Regions from separate parts of the Roseateles sp. genome, predicted to be linked through region 2. Evidence: predicted binding sites of a transcription regulator. Region 2 holds the regulator's gene; the other holds the start of a gene.
What was found. Region 2 encodes FNR, which switches genes on or off when oxygen is low (the NO sensors DNR and NnrR bind a similar motif). Its sites were predicted from a motif close to TTGATNNNNATCAA; they were not measured.
Positions count from the first base shown of each region.

Region 1: ACQY39_RS23950 (oleate hydratase) is a predicted target of FNR. The motif match lies at 1,845-1,858, and genes of this name have one in related genera.

Region 1 is NZ_OZ253537.1:5,588,892-5,593,985, reverse strand. Features, by position in the region: gene ACQY39_RS23960 (calcium:proton antiporter) at 67-1,164, shown strand; gene ACQY39_RS23955 (Crp/Fnr family transcriptional regulator) at 1,217-1,792, shown strand; gene ACQY39_RS23950 (oleate hydratase) at 1,964-3,580, shown strand; gene ACQY39_RS23945 (DUF6683 family protein) at 3,659-4,411, opposite strand; gene ACQY39_RS23940 (transglycosylase SLT domain-containing protein) at 4,687-5,094, shown strand, end outside.
Region 2 is NZ_OZ253537.1:2,836,387-2,841,480, forward strand. Features, by position in the region: gene ccoG (cytochrome c oxidase accessory protein CcoG) at 1-885, shown strand, start outside; gene ACQY39_RS12160 (hypothetical protein) at 923-1,177, shown strand; gene ACQY39_RS12165 (hypothetical protein) at 1,179-1,481, shown strand; gene fnr (fumarate/nitrate reduction transcriptional regulator Fnr) at 1,567-2,301, opposite strand; gene hemN (oxygen-independent coproporphyrinogen III oxidase) at 2,484-3,926, shown strand; gene ACQY39_RS12180 (sulfite exporter TauE/SafE family protein) at 3,932-4,630, shown strand; gene ACQY39_RS12185 (NADP-dependent isocitrate dehydrogenase) at 4,769-5,094, shown strand, end outside.

The DNA.
Region 1 (5,094 bases), 2.8 Mb from region 2:
TGGGTGCACGTATGTGGGTCTGGCGGCACAGGCGGCCCAGCCTCGCTCAGCCTTTATGCTCGACCCATGCGAAACATCTCCAGACTTCTGCCACCGGCCCTGCCTCTGTGGTCAGTGCTGTCCCCCGTCCTGGCTCTGGCCGCCTTGCTGGGCCTGTCCAACGGCTCGCTGGACGGCGCCTGGACCGCACCGGTCAGCGTGCTGCTGATGGCCGCCGTGCTGGCTGCTGTGCACCATGCCGAGGTGGTGGCTCACCGCGTGGGCGAACCGTTTGGCTCCCTGGTGCTGGCCGTGGCCGTGACGGTGATCGAGGTGGCGCTGATCGTGTCCCTGATGCTGGCTGGCGGCGAAAGCTCGAACGCGCTGGCGCGGGACACGGTGTTCTCGGCCCTGATGATTGTCTGCAACGGTGTGGTCGGCCTGTGCCTGTTGCTGGGCGGTCTGCGCCACAAGGTGCTGGCCTTCCGCGTCGAAGCGACCAGCCCGACTCTGGCCGTGCTGGTGGCCCTGGCCACGCTGACCCTGGTGCTGCCCAGCTTCACCACCAGCACGCCGGGCCCGACCTTTTCCACCGCCCAACTGATGTTTGCCGGCCTGGTGTCTCTGGTGCTTTACGGCGCCTTTGTCTTTGTGCAGACGGTGCGGCACCGCGAGTACTTCCTGCCCATTGAGACGGAGGAAGGCGAGCAGGCCGCGGAGCACCCCTCGGGCGGCGTGGCGGCTTGGAGCGTCCTGCTGCTGCTGGCCTGCTTGGTCGGCGTGGTGGGCCTGGCCAAGCTGCTGGCGCCGGGCATCGAGGCCGGCGTGCGTGCGGCTGGCGCGCCGCCTTCGGTGGTGGGTGTGATCGTGGCTGCGCTGGTGCTGCTGCCCGAGACCGTGGCCGCCGTCCGCGCGGCCCTGCGCAAGCGCTTGCAGACCAGCCTCAACCTGGCCCTGGGCTCGGGCGTGGCCAGCATCGGCCTGACGATTCCGGCCGTGGCCTTGCTGTCCCTGTTCTTCCCCTACCCCCTGGTGCTGGGCCTGTCCAACACCAGCATGGTGCTGTTCCTGCTGACGGTGGTGGTGGCCACCCTGACCCTGGGCAGCGGCCGCGCCACGGTGCTGCAAGGTGCCGTGCATCTGGTGCTGTTTGCCGTCTTTTGTTTCCTGGCCGTTGTGCCTTGATCGGCGGGCGCGGTCCGGCGCCTTCTGAACGCTTGGTGTTTTTCTCTGATTGATGCAGCAAACCCGACTTCTTCTCGAAGGCGCCGCCGGCGCGCCCCTGCCTGACTGGGCCTTGCTGGAGCCCGGCTACCGCCTGGGTCACTACGCCCGTGGCGACGATGTGTTCAGCATCGGCCAGTGGCAGCCTTTTGTGTATGTGCTGCGCCAGGGTGTGGTCAAGCTCAGCTACAGCAATGAGGCGGGTGAGGAGTGGATCAAGTCCTTCATCGGCGAGGGTGACTTCTTCGCCTGCCCCAATGTGCTGGTGGCCGGCGGCAAGACCGACTATGCCGCCGTGGCCCTGGAGGATTGTCAGATCGAGCAGGTGGACTTTGCCGCCATGCATGCGCTGACCGAGCGCCACCCGGCCTGGCAGCGCGCCATCCGCCAGTTGCTGGCCTGGCACATCGTGCGCAAGGAGCAGCGCGAGCGCGAACTGCTGACCCTGCGCCCCGACGAGCGCTACCAGGCCTTTCTGCGCTGCCAACCGGCTCTGGCCGAGCGGGTGCAGCAGCGCGATCTCGCGCATTACCTGGGCGTGACGCCCGAGGCCTTGAGTCGCATTCGCAAGCGTCTACGAAACGAGTGAGGACGCTCCGGCTTTGTCCCAAGTCAAAGCCCAGCCACACGACCCGGGCCGATTGATCCTGATCATTTGCCGATTACCTCGGCGACGCCAAGCTACGCCCATGCCATCACCTGTTCCCTGGAGAACGGTGAAGTTCAGCGGATTCTTGAAAGATCCGCTGCCACCCCTGACATGAAAGCGAGCTTTGCCATGACCACGCCTCAATCGACCCGCCCCATTGATTCATCCTTCCGCGCCTACCTGCTGGGCGGCGGCATCGGCTCCATGGCCGCTGCAGCCTTCATGATCCGCGACGCCCAGGTGCCCGGCGCGCAGATTCACATCCTCGAGGCGTCTCCGCTGATGGGCGGCAGCCTGGACGGCGCCGGCGATGTCGAGCGCGGCTATTCCTTGCGCGGTGGTCGCATGCTGACCACCGACAACTACGAGTGCACCTGGGACCTGTTCAAGTCCATTCCCTCGCTGGAGCACCCGGGCCAGAGCGTGCTCGGCGAAACCCTGGATTTCAACGAGAAGTACAAGGCCCATTCGCAAGCCCGCCTGGTCAACCGCCAGCGCGCCAAGGTGCCGGTCGAGTCCATGGGGTTTTCCATGCACGACCGCCTGGAGCTGCTCAAGCTTTCCAATGCCAGCGAAGAAGAACTGGGCACCAGCACCATCACCGACTGGCTGTCGCCCGCCTTCTTCGAGACCGAGTTCTGGTTCATGTGGGCCACCACCTTCGCTTTCCAGCCCTGGCACAGTGCCGTCGAGTTCAAGCGCTATCTGCATCGCTTCATGATGGAGTTCTCGCGCATCGAAACCCTGGGCGGCGTCAAGCGCACGGTCTACAACCAGTACGACTCTTTTGTGCGGCCGCTGCAAGCCTGGCTGCGCGAGCAGGGCGTGAACTTCGTGATGGACTGCCAGGTCACCGATCTGGAGCATGTCGAGACCGAGGGCCAGTTCCAGGTCGCCGCGATCTGCTGCCAGCGCGCCGGCCAGGCCGAGCGCATCGAGCTCGGCCCGCAAGACCTGGTGTTTTTCCAGAACGGCTCCATGACCGACGCCTCCAGCCTCGGCTCCATGCACAGCGCGCCGCCGCAGCTGAACAAGAAGCACAGCCAGGGCTGGGCCTTGTGGGAAAAGCTGGCCCAGGGCCGGCCCGAGTTCGGCAAGCCGGCGGCCTTCAACAGCAGCATTGCCGAGTCCATGTGGGAGTCCTTCACCGTCACGCTCAAGGACACCGCCTTCTTCGACAAGATGCGCGCCTTCAGCGGCAATGAGCCGGGCACCGGCGGCCTGGTGACCTTCAAGGATTCGAATTGGCTGATGTCCATCGTGCTGGCCCACCAGCCGCACTTTGCCAACCAGCCGGCCGATGTGCAGGTGTTCTGGGGTTATGCCTTGTTCCCCGACCGCGTCGGTGATTTCGTGGCCAAGCCCATGTCCGAGTGCACGGGCGAAGAGATCCTGCGCGAGCTCTGCGGCCACCTGCGCTTCGATCTCGATGCCGTGGCCCGGGCCAACTGTATCCCCTGCCGCATGCCTTACATCACCAGCATGTTCATGCCGCGCGCGCTCAGCGACCGGCCGCTGCCGGTGCCCAAGAACTCGCGCAATCTGGCCTTTGTCAGCCAGTTCGTTGAGATCCCGGACGATGTGGTCTTCACCGTCGAATACTCGGTGCGTGCCGCGCAGATGGCCGTCTACCAGTTGCTCAATGTGCCGCGCCCGGTGCCGCCCATCCTGCGCCACGACCATTCACTGAAGGTGCAGCTGGACGCCTTGGTCAAGGCGCTGAAATGATGGCTTGGCGATCCAGGCCCTGGCCGATGTGATACCGCGAAAGCGAGGCCCAGGCCGCCCGCGCATGGGTTCAGGGCCTCAGGGTCTGGTACTGCCGAGCTGCAGGCCTAGCGCGTCGATGCGGATCTGCTCGGCCGGCAGCTGCAACGCTGCCTCCAGGCTGGCGCGTGCGGCGGCGCGGTAGTTCTGCTCGGCCGCCGGTTGGGGCTGCTTCAGAAACGCCAGCCGCGCCACGGCCATGAACATGCCTTGCATCGCGCTTTGCTCATAGAGTTTGCGCTTGGCGGCGCCGCTCATGGCGCTGAAGCCGGGGTTGCGGGGCAGGGCCTCGCGCAGCTGAGCGGCCAGGCGCACAAAGTGAGCGTCGGGCACCTCGACCTGGTGCAAGGCCATGTAGTTGCCGGCGATGAAGGCCGCCATGGCATTGGCCACATCGTTCTCCGGCAGGCCCAGCTTTCGTTCGAGCTGGCGGTAGCCTTCGAAGGCCTGGCTGTAGGCTTGTGCCAGGGCGTCGCGCTGCGCCGCTGGCGCCTGGGCGGCCAGCTCGCGCGCATGGGCTTGCACTTGGGCCGGCTCGGTCGCCAGCGTGGTGGCGGGCGTGTTGCCCTGGGTGCTGCGCGCTGCCGGCTTGTTGCTGCTGCTGCCTGAACTGCCTGAAAACGGAATGGCCGAGGAGCCAGGGAACAAGGGGAAGATCAGTCCTTGGTAGAGCGGTGGCGGTGGCGGCGGAATGTCGAAAGCCCAGGTCGGTTGCAGCAGGCTGCACAGCAGCAAGCCAGCCAGCGTGCGCCAGCTGAAACGCAATGCCCTGGATGTGGAGTTCAACTTCATTGGGTCCGCTCCTTGGCGGCCAAGGGCCGCCGTTTGAAACTTGGGCTGCAGTCTAGAGGCCAGCGCAGCGTTGCGAGGCCGAGAACCTAACGACTTTGTTACAGGACATCTCCAGCCTTGGGGAGGCTGAGGACGCTGTGACCGCGCCTCCTGCGCATTTCACCTGTGCTGTTGGTTCTGGCGCACAAGCCGGGCAATCCGGCAACTCAGGGCCGGCGAAGCGCCGGGGCGATCGGGTCGCTGATCATTGGCGCACGGCGCCTACACTTCCGGCCGTGAAGCCCGCTTTGTTCCCCACTTTTGCCCTGCTGCTGTTGGCCCTGCCCGCCGCGGCGCCGCTGTGGGCGCAGCCGGCCGCCGCCGCGCCTCCCTTGCTGACCCTGGAGCAGCTGCCGCGCCCCAGCGGCCCACCGACGGAGCGGGCCCTGGTGGTGCCGTCCCAGGTGCTGCGCTGGCGCGATGAAGCCAAGGCGCTCGAGCATGGGGCCAACGGCATGCCGCGTGACCCGGTGGCTGCCGCCGCGCTCTACTGCCGTGCTTCTCGCTACGGCGATGCCGAGTCGCAGTACAGCCTGGCCTGGATGCTCAGCCATGACCGCGGCATCGCCCGCAACGATGCCGAAGCGGCTCATCTGTTTGCCGCAGCCGCCGAGCAAGGCATTGCCCAGGCCGAGCGCATGCTG
Region 2 (5,094 bases):
GGTCCCTGGGAGTGGTTCTGGGTGCTGTTCTACGCATTTGCCACCTACGGCTTCGCCGGCTTCATGCGCGAGCAGGTCTGCAAGTACATGTGTCCCTATGCGCGCTTCCAGAGCGCCATGTTCGACAAGGACACGCTGATCATCAGCTACGACGCCGAGCGCGGCGAGCCGCGCGGTTCGCGCAGCAAGAAAGCCAGCGTGGATGAGGTCAAGGCTGCCGGCTTGGGTTCCTGCATCGATTGCACCCTGTGCGTGCAGGTCTGTCCGACGGGCATCGACATCCGCCAGGGCTTGCAGTACGAGTGCATCGGCTGTGCCGCCTGCATCGACGTTTGCGACGGCGTCATGGACAAGATGAACTACCCGCGTGGCCTGATCCGTTACGACACGCAAAACGGTCTCCAGCAGCACCTGAGCCCGGCGCAAAAGCTGCGCCGCATGTTCCGCCCGCGCGTGATCATCTACACCGTGGTCTTGTTCGTGCTGTGCACGGCCTTGCTGGCCAGCCTGCTGTTCTTGCGCAGCCCCGTCAAGCTCGATGTGGTGCGTGACCGCGGTGTGCTAGCACGCGTGGTGGAAGACGGTTATGTCGAGAACCTCTACCGTCTGCAGGTCATGAACGCGACCGAGCAGACCCATCGCTACCGTGTCACCGTCAGCGGCCTGGAGGGTATCCAGCTCGAGAAGGCGGTCGAGTTGAGCGTCGCACCGGCCGAGGCGCGCTGGCTGACCCTGTCGGTGCGCGTGCCGCCCGAGACGGCGGCACGTGCGGCCCAAGACCACAAGGGCTCGCATGGCATCGAGTTCCAGTTGCGCAGCCAGGATGGCGGCCAATCCGGCGCCACCGTGGTGCACGAGAAATCAACCTTTATCGTGCCGCGCTGAGCGCCGGCTCGCACACGCACAGTCAGGAGACATACCCATGAGCCAGAACCTGAATCTCGATGCCCAAGCCCCGCTGGACAAGCCGGCCGGCTGGTGGCGTACCCCCATGATGTGGCTGGTCGTTGGCGGGCCCGCGCTGGTGATCGTCGCCAGCTTTGTGACCCTGAGCCTGGCCATCAGCCATCCCGACCCGGTGCTGGAAGAGAAGGTGGTGGCCAACAAAGCCAGCGGCGCCAAGGCCTTGCTGCCGGCCCGTGAAGCACGCAACCACGCTGCCACCGGCGGGCAGTGAAATGGACAGCGCTGATCGCTCCGCGTCGGCCGTCCCCAAGCTCAGCAGCCGCTGGGCCATGGCCGTGGCCTGGCCATCGTTTTTCATGGCCGGGGTGATGGAGGTGCTGGTGTTTGCCGTCATCGATCCCAGTGATCTGACTTGGTTCGGCGCTGAGCGGCTGGACTGGTCGCGCCAGGCGGTCTACACCGTCAGCTTCATGATCTTCTGGCTGGTGATCAGCCTATCGGCCAGCGTCAGTGTGATGTTGGCGACCTTGCCGGATCTGCCCGAAGACGCCCATCCACGCGGTTGGCCGCGCTGAGCGCCGCGCCAGACCCAGTCGCCATGGCGCGCATGAAAAAAGGCCTTCGGAATTCCGAAGGCCTTTTTCTTGGAGGTAGTTCGTCTCAGCAGGTGCTGTTGTTGACCAGCTTTTGTAGGCCTGCTTGGTCGAGGATGCGCAGATGGCGCTGCTTCACTTCGAGCAGGCCTTCTTCCTGGAATTTGGAGAAAGTGCGGCTGACGGTTTCCAGCTTCAGGCCGAGATAGCTGCCAATTTCCTCGCGCGTCATGCGCAGCACCAGGGCGGCGGCGGAGAATCCGCGCGCCTGCAGGCGTTGGGTCAGGTTGAGCAGGAAGGCAGCCAGGCGCTCTTCCGCACGCATGCTGCCCAACAGCAGCATCACGCCGTGGTCGCGCACGATCTCGCGGCTCATGATCTTGTGGAACTGGCGCTGCAGGTCGGTGAACTCACGGGACAGCTCTTCAAGCTGTTCGAAGGGGATCACGCAGACTTGCGAGTCTTCCAGCGCGACGGCGTCGCAGCTGTGGCGGTCGGTGCTGATGCCGTCCAGGCCCAACAACTCACCGGCCATCTGGAAGCCGGTGACCTGGTCGCGCCCGTCTTCTGAGGACACGCAGGTTTTGAAGAAACCGGTGCGCACGGCGTAAAGCGACTGGAACTCGTCGCCGCTGCGGAACAAGGTGTCGCCGCGCGCCACGGTGCGGCGAGTCGCGACCAATTGGTCGAGCTGGTCCAGGTCACCGGAGGACAAGCCGACCGGCAGGCACAGCTCGCGCAAATTGCAGCTGGAGCAGGCGACTTTCAGGGGCTCGATCTTGATCGGGACGGTGACGTTCATCGTGTGCTTCTTCAGGGGTTCAGCCCGCTCGCTTGAGCCGGCTTGCGCTTGTGGGACTTCCAGATTCTTGACGGACATGAGCATGATGCACCTCAAAACTTGAGGCATTGTTGTTCCGTCAAAGCGCGCGGAGCTTGATCCTTGTCAAGTCGCGCGGCCAAAGCCTTGGCAAAGTGCTGGACATGGTACAGAACATTCAAGGCCGCGCGCGCCCGGCCCCCGAGACAAGCCTCCCCGCCGCTGCCTGCATCAGTGAGGAGTTGCTGCGCCGCTTCGATGTTTCCGGCCCGCGCTACACCTCGTATCCGACGGCCGACCGCTTTGTTGAGGCTTTCACGCTGGAGCAATACCAGCAGGCCCTGGCGCAGCGATCGGGCGGCTCCCAAATTGGAGGCAACACGCCGCTGTCGCTGTACATCCACATTCCGTTCTGCGAATCGGTCTGTTATTACTGCGCTTGCAACAAGGTGATCACCAAGCACCATGACCGTGCCACCGAATATCTGCAGGCTCTGGTCACGGAAATGGACCTGACCCTGGAGCATCTCGGTCGCGGCGCCGCGGTCTCGCAGCTGCACCTGGGCGGCGGTTCACCAACCTTTCTCAGCGATGCCGAGCTGAGCCAGCTGATGGCGGACTTGTTGGAGCGATTCCGTTTGGCGCCCGGTGCCGAGGTGTCCATCGAGGTCGATCCGCGCACCGTGACGAACGAGCGTCTGGCTCATTTGCGTCAGCTCGGCTTCAACCGCCTGAGCTTTGGTGTGCAGGATTTTGACCCCGAGGTTCAGAAGGCGGTGCATCGTCAGCAGAGCTACGAAAGTGTGGAGGCGCTGATGACGGCTGCGCGCACGCTGGGTTTCGAATCCACCAATGTGGATCTGATCTACGGCCTGCCGCTGCAGACGCCCGAGTCCTTTGCGCGCACCATCGCCCAAGTCGGTGCGCTCAAGCCGGACCGCATTGCCCTGTACGGCTACGCCCACCTGCCGCAGCGTTTCAAGCCGCAGCGGCGCATCAACGAGGCCGAGCTGCCGGTGGCGGGCGACAAGGTGACCATGCTGGCCGCGGCCATCAGCGGCTTCGAGCAGCATGGCTACAGCTATATCGGCATGGACCACTTTGCACTGGCCACAGATTCCTTGGCTGTGGCCAAGCGCCAGGGGCGGCTGCATCGCAATTTCCAGGGCTACAGCACCCAGCCTGATTGCGATTTGATTGCCCTCGGCGTGTCTGCCATCGGCCGGGTCGGCGCCAGCTACAGCCAAAACGCCAAGACCCTGGACGAGTACTACGACTCACTGCGCCAAGGGCAGTTGCCGATTCAACGCGGCCTGGCATTGACGCGCGACGACATCGTTCGCCGGGCGGTGATCATGGCGCTGATGTGCCAAGGGCGGCTGGAGTTTGAGTCGATCGAGCTGGCGCATCTCGTCGATTTCGAGAGCTACTTCCGGCCTGAGCTGGAACGCATGCGCGGCCTGGCCGAGCAGGGTCTGGTGACGCTGGAGCCCGGGGCCATTCAAGTGACCGCCATGGGCTGGTATTTCGTGCGCGCTGTTGCTATGGTGTTTGACCGATACCTGCAAGCCGACCGCAGCCGTGAGCGCTTCTCCCGCATCATCTGACCCCCATGCTTGACGCCAGCCTGGCCGCATCTGCCGCTTTGATGGGCCTGGCGGGCACGCCGCATTGCTTGGCCATGTGTGGCGCGACCTGCGCTGCGGCCGGCGGCCGTTCGCCCTTGTCGTTTCAACTCGGCCGTTTGCTGGGCTATGTGATCGCGGGTGCCGTGGCCGCGGCCAGCATGCAGTTGCTGGACCAGATGGGGCAAGCCACGGCCTTGTTGCGGCCGCTCTGGGTGCTGGTCCATGTGGCGGCTCTTCTCTTGGGCCTGTCCCTGCTGTGGCGTGGCCGCCAGCCGGCCTGGTTGGAGCGGGTGGGGCAGGATGTGGGGCGCCAGGTCGAAATCCCTGTCGCCGGCCTGCGTCGCGGTGGCCAGGCTTTGGCGGCGCCGGCGCGGGCAGGCTTGGCCGGCCTGGCCTGGGTGGCCTGGCCATGTGGTCTGCTGCAATCGGCGCTCTTGTTGGCGGCGCTGGCCTCTGGGCCGGCACAGGGCGGGGCGGTCATGGCCAGTTTCGCGCTGACCTCGGGTGCGGGCCTGGCCGTGGGGCCGTGGCTGTTGAGCCGGATGGGCCGCACGCCATTCGGTGTGGACGGCTTGCGGCTTTCGGTGCGTCTGGGCGGCTTCGGTCTGGCGGCCGCGTCGGGCTGGGCCCTGGGCCATGGGCTCTGGGCGCAGATTGCTGCGGCATGCAGTGTGCCGGTCTGAACCGGCTGGCCTGAAGCAAGCGCCGAAATGCCAAGACTTATATAAGACTTGAGTCCGCAGCGGGCGCCGCTGACTTAGAATCGGCGCCCTAATCGTTCCAACCCTTGGGCCTGATTGCTGGGCCGATCTGGATAGCATATGACCGCTTCGCACCCCACCATCATCTACACCTTGACCGACGAGGCGCCGCTGTTGGCGACCGCGTCCTTCTTGCCCATCGTGCGCGCCTTCACGGCGCCGGCAGGCGTGAACGTCGAGACCAGCGACATCTCCGTGGCGGGCCGCATTCTGGGCCAGTTCCCGGAGTTCCTGAGCGAGGCACAGCGTGTGCCTGACCATCTGGCCGCGCTGGGCAAGTTGACCCTGAAGCCCGAAGCCAACATCATCAAGCTGCCCAATATCAGCGCCTCGGTGGCGCAGCTGAAGGCCGCCATCAAGGAACTGCAGGGCAAGGGTTATGCGAT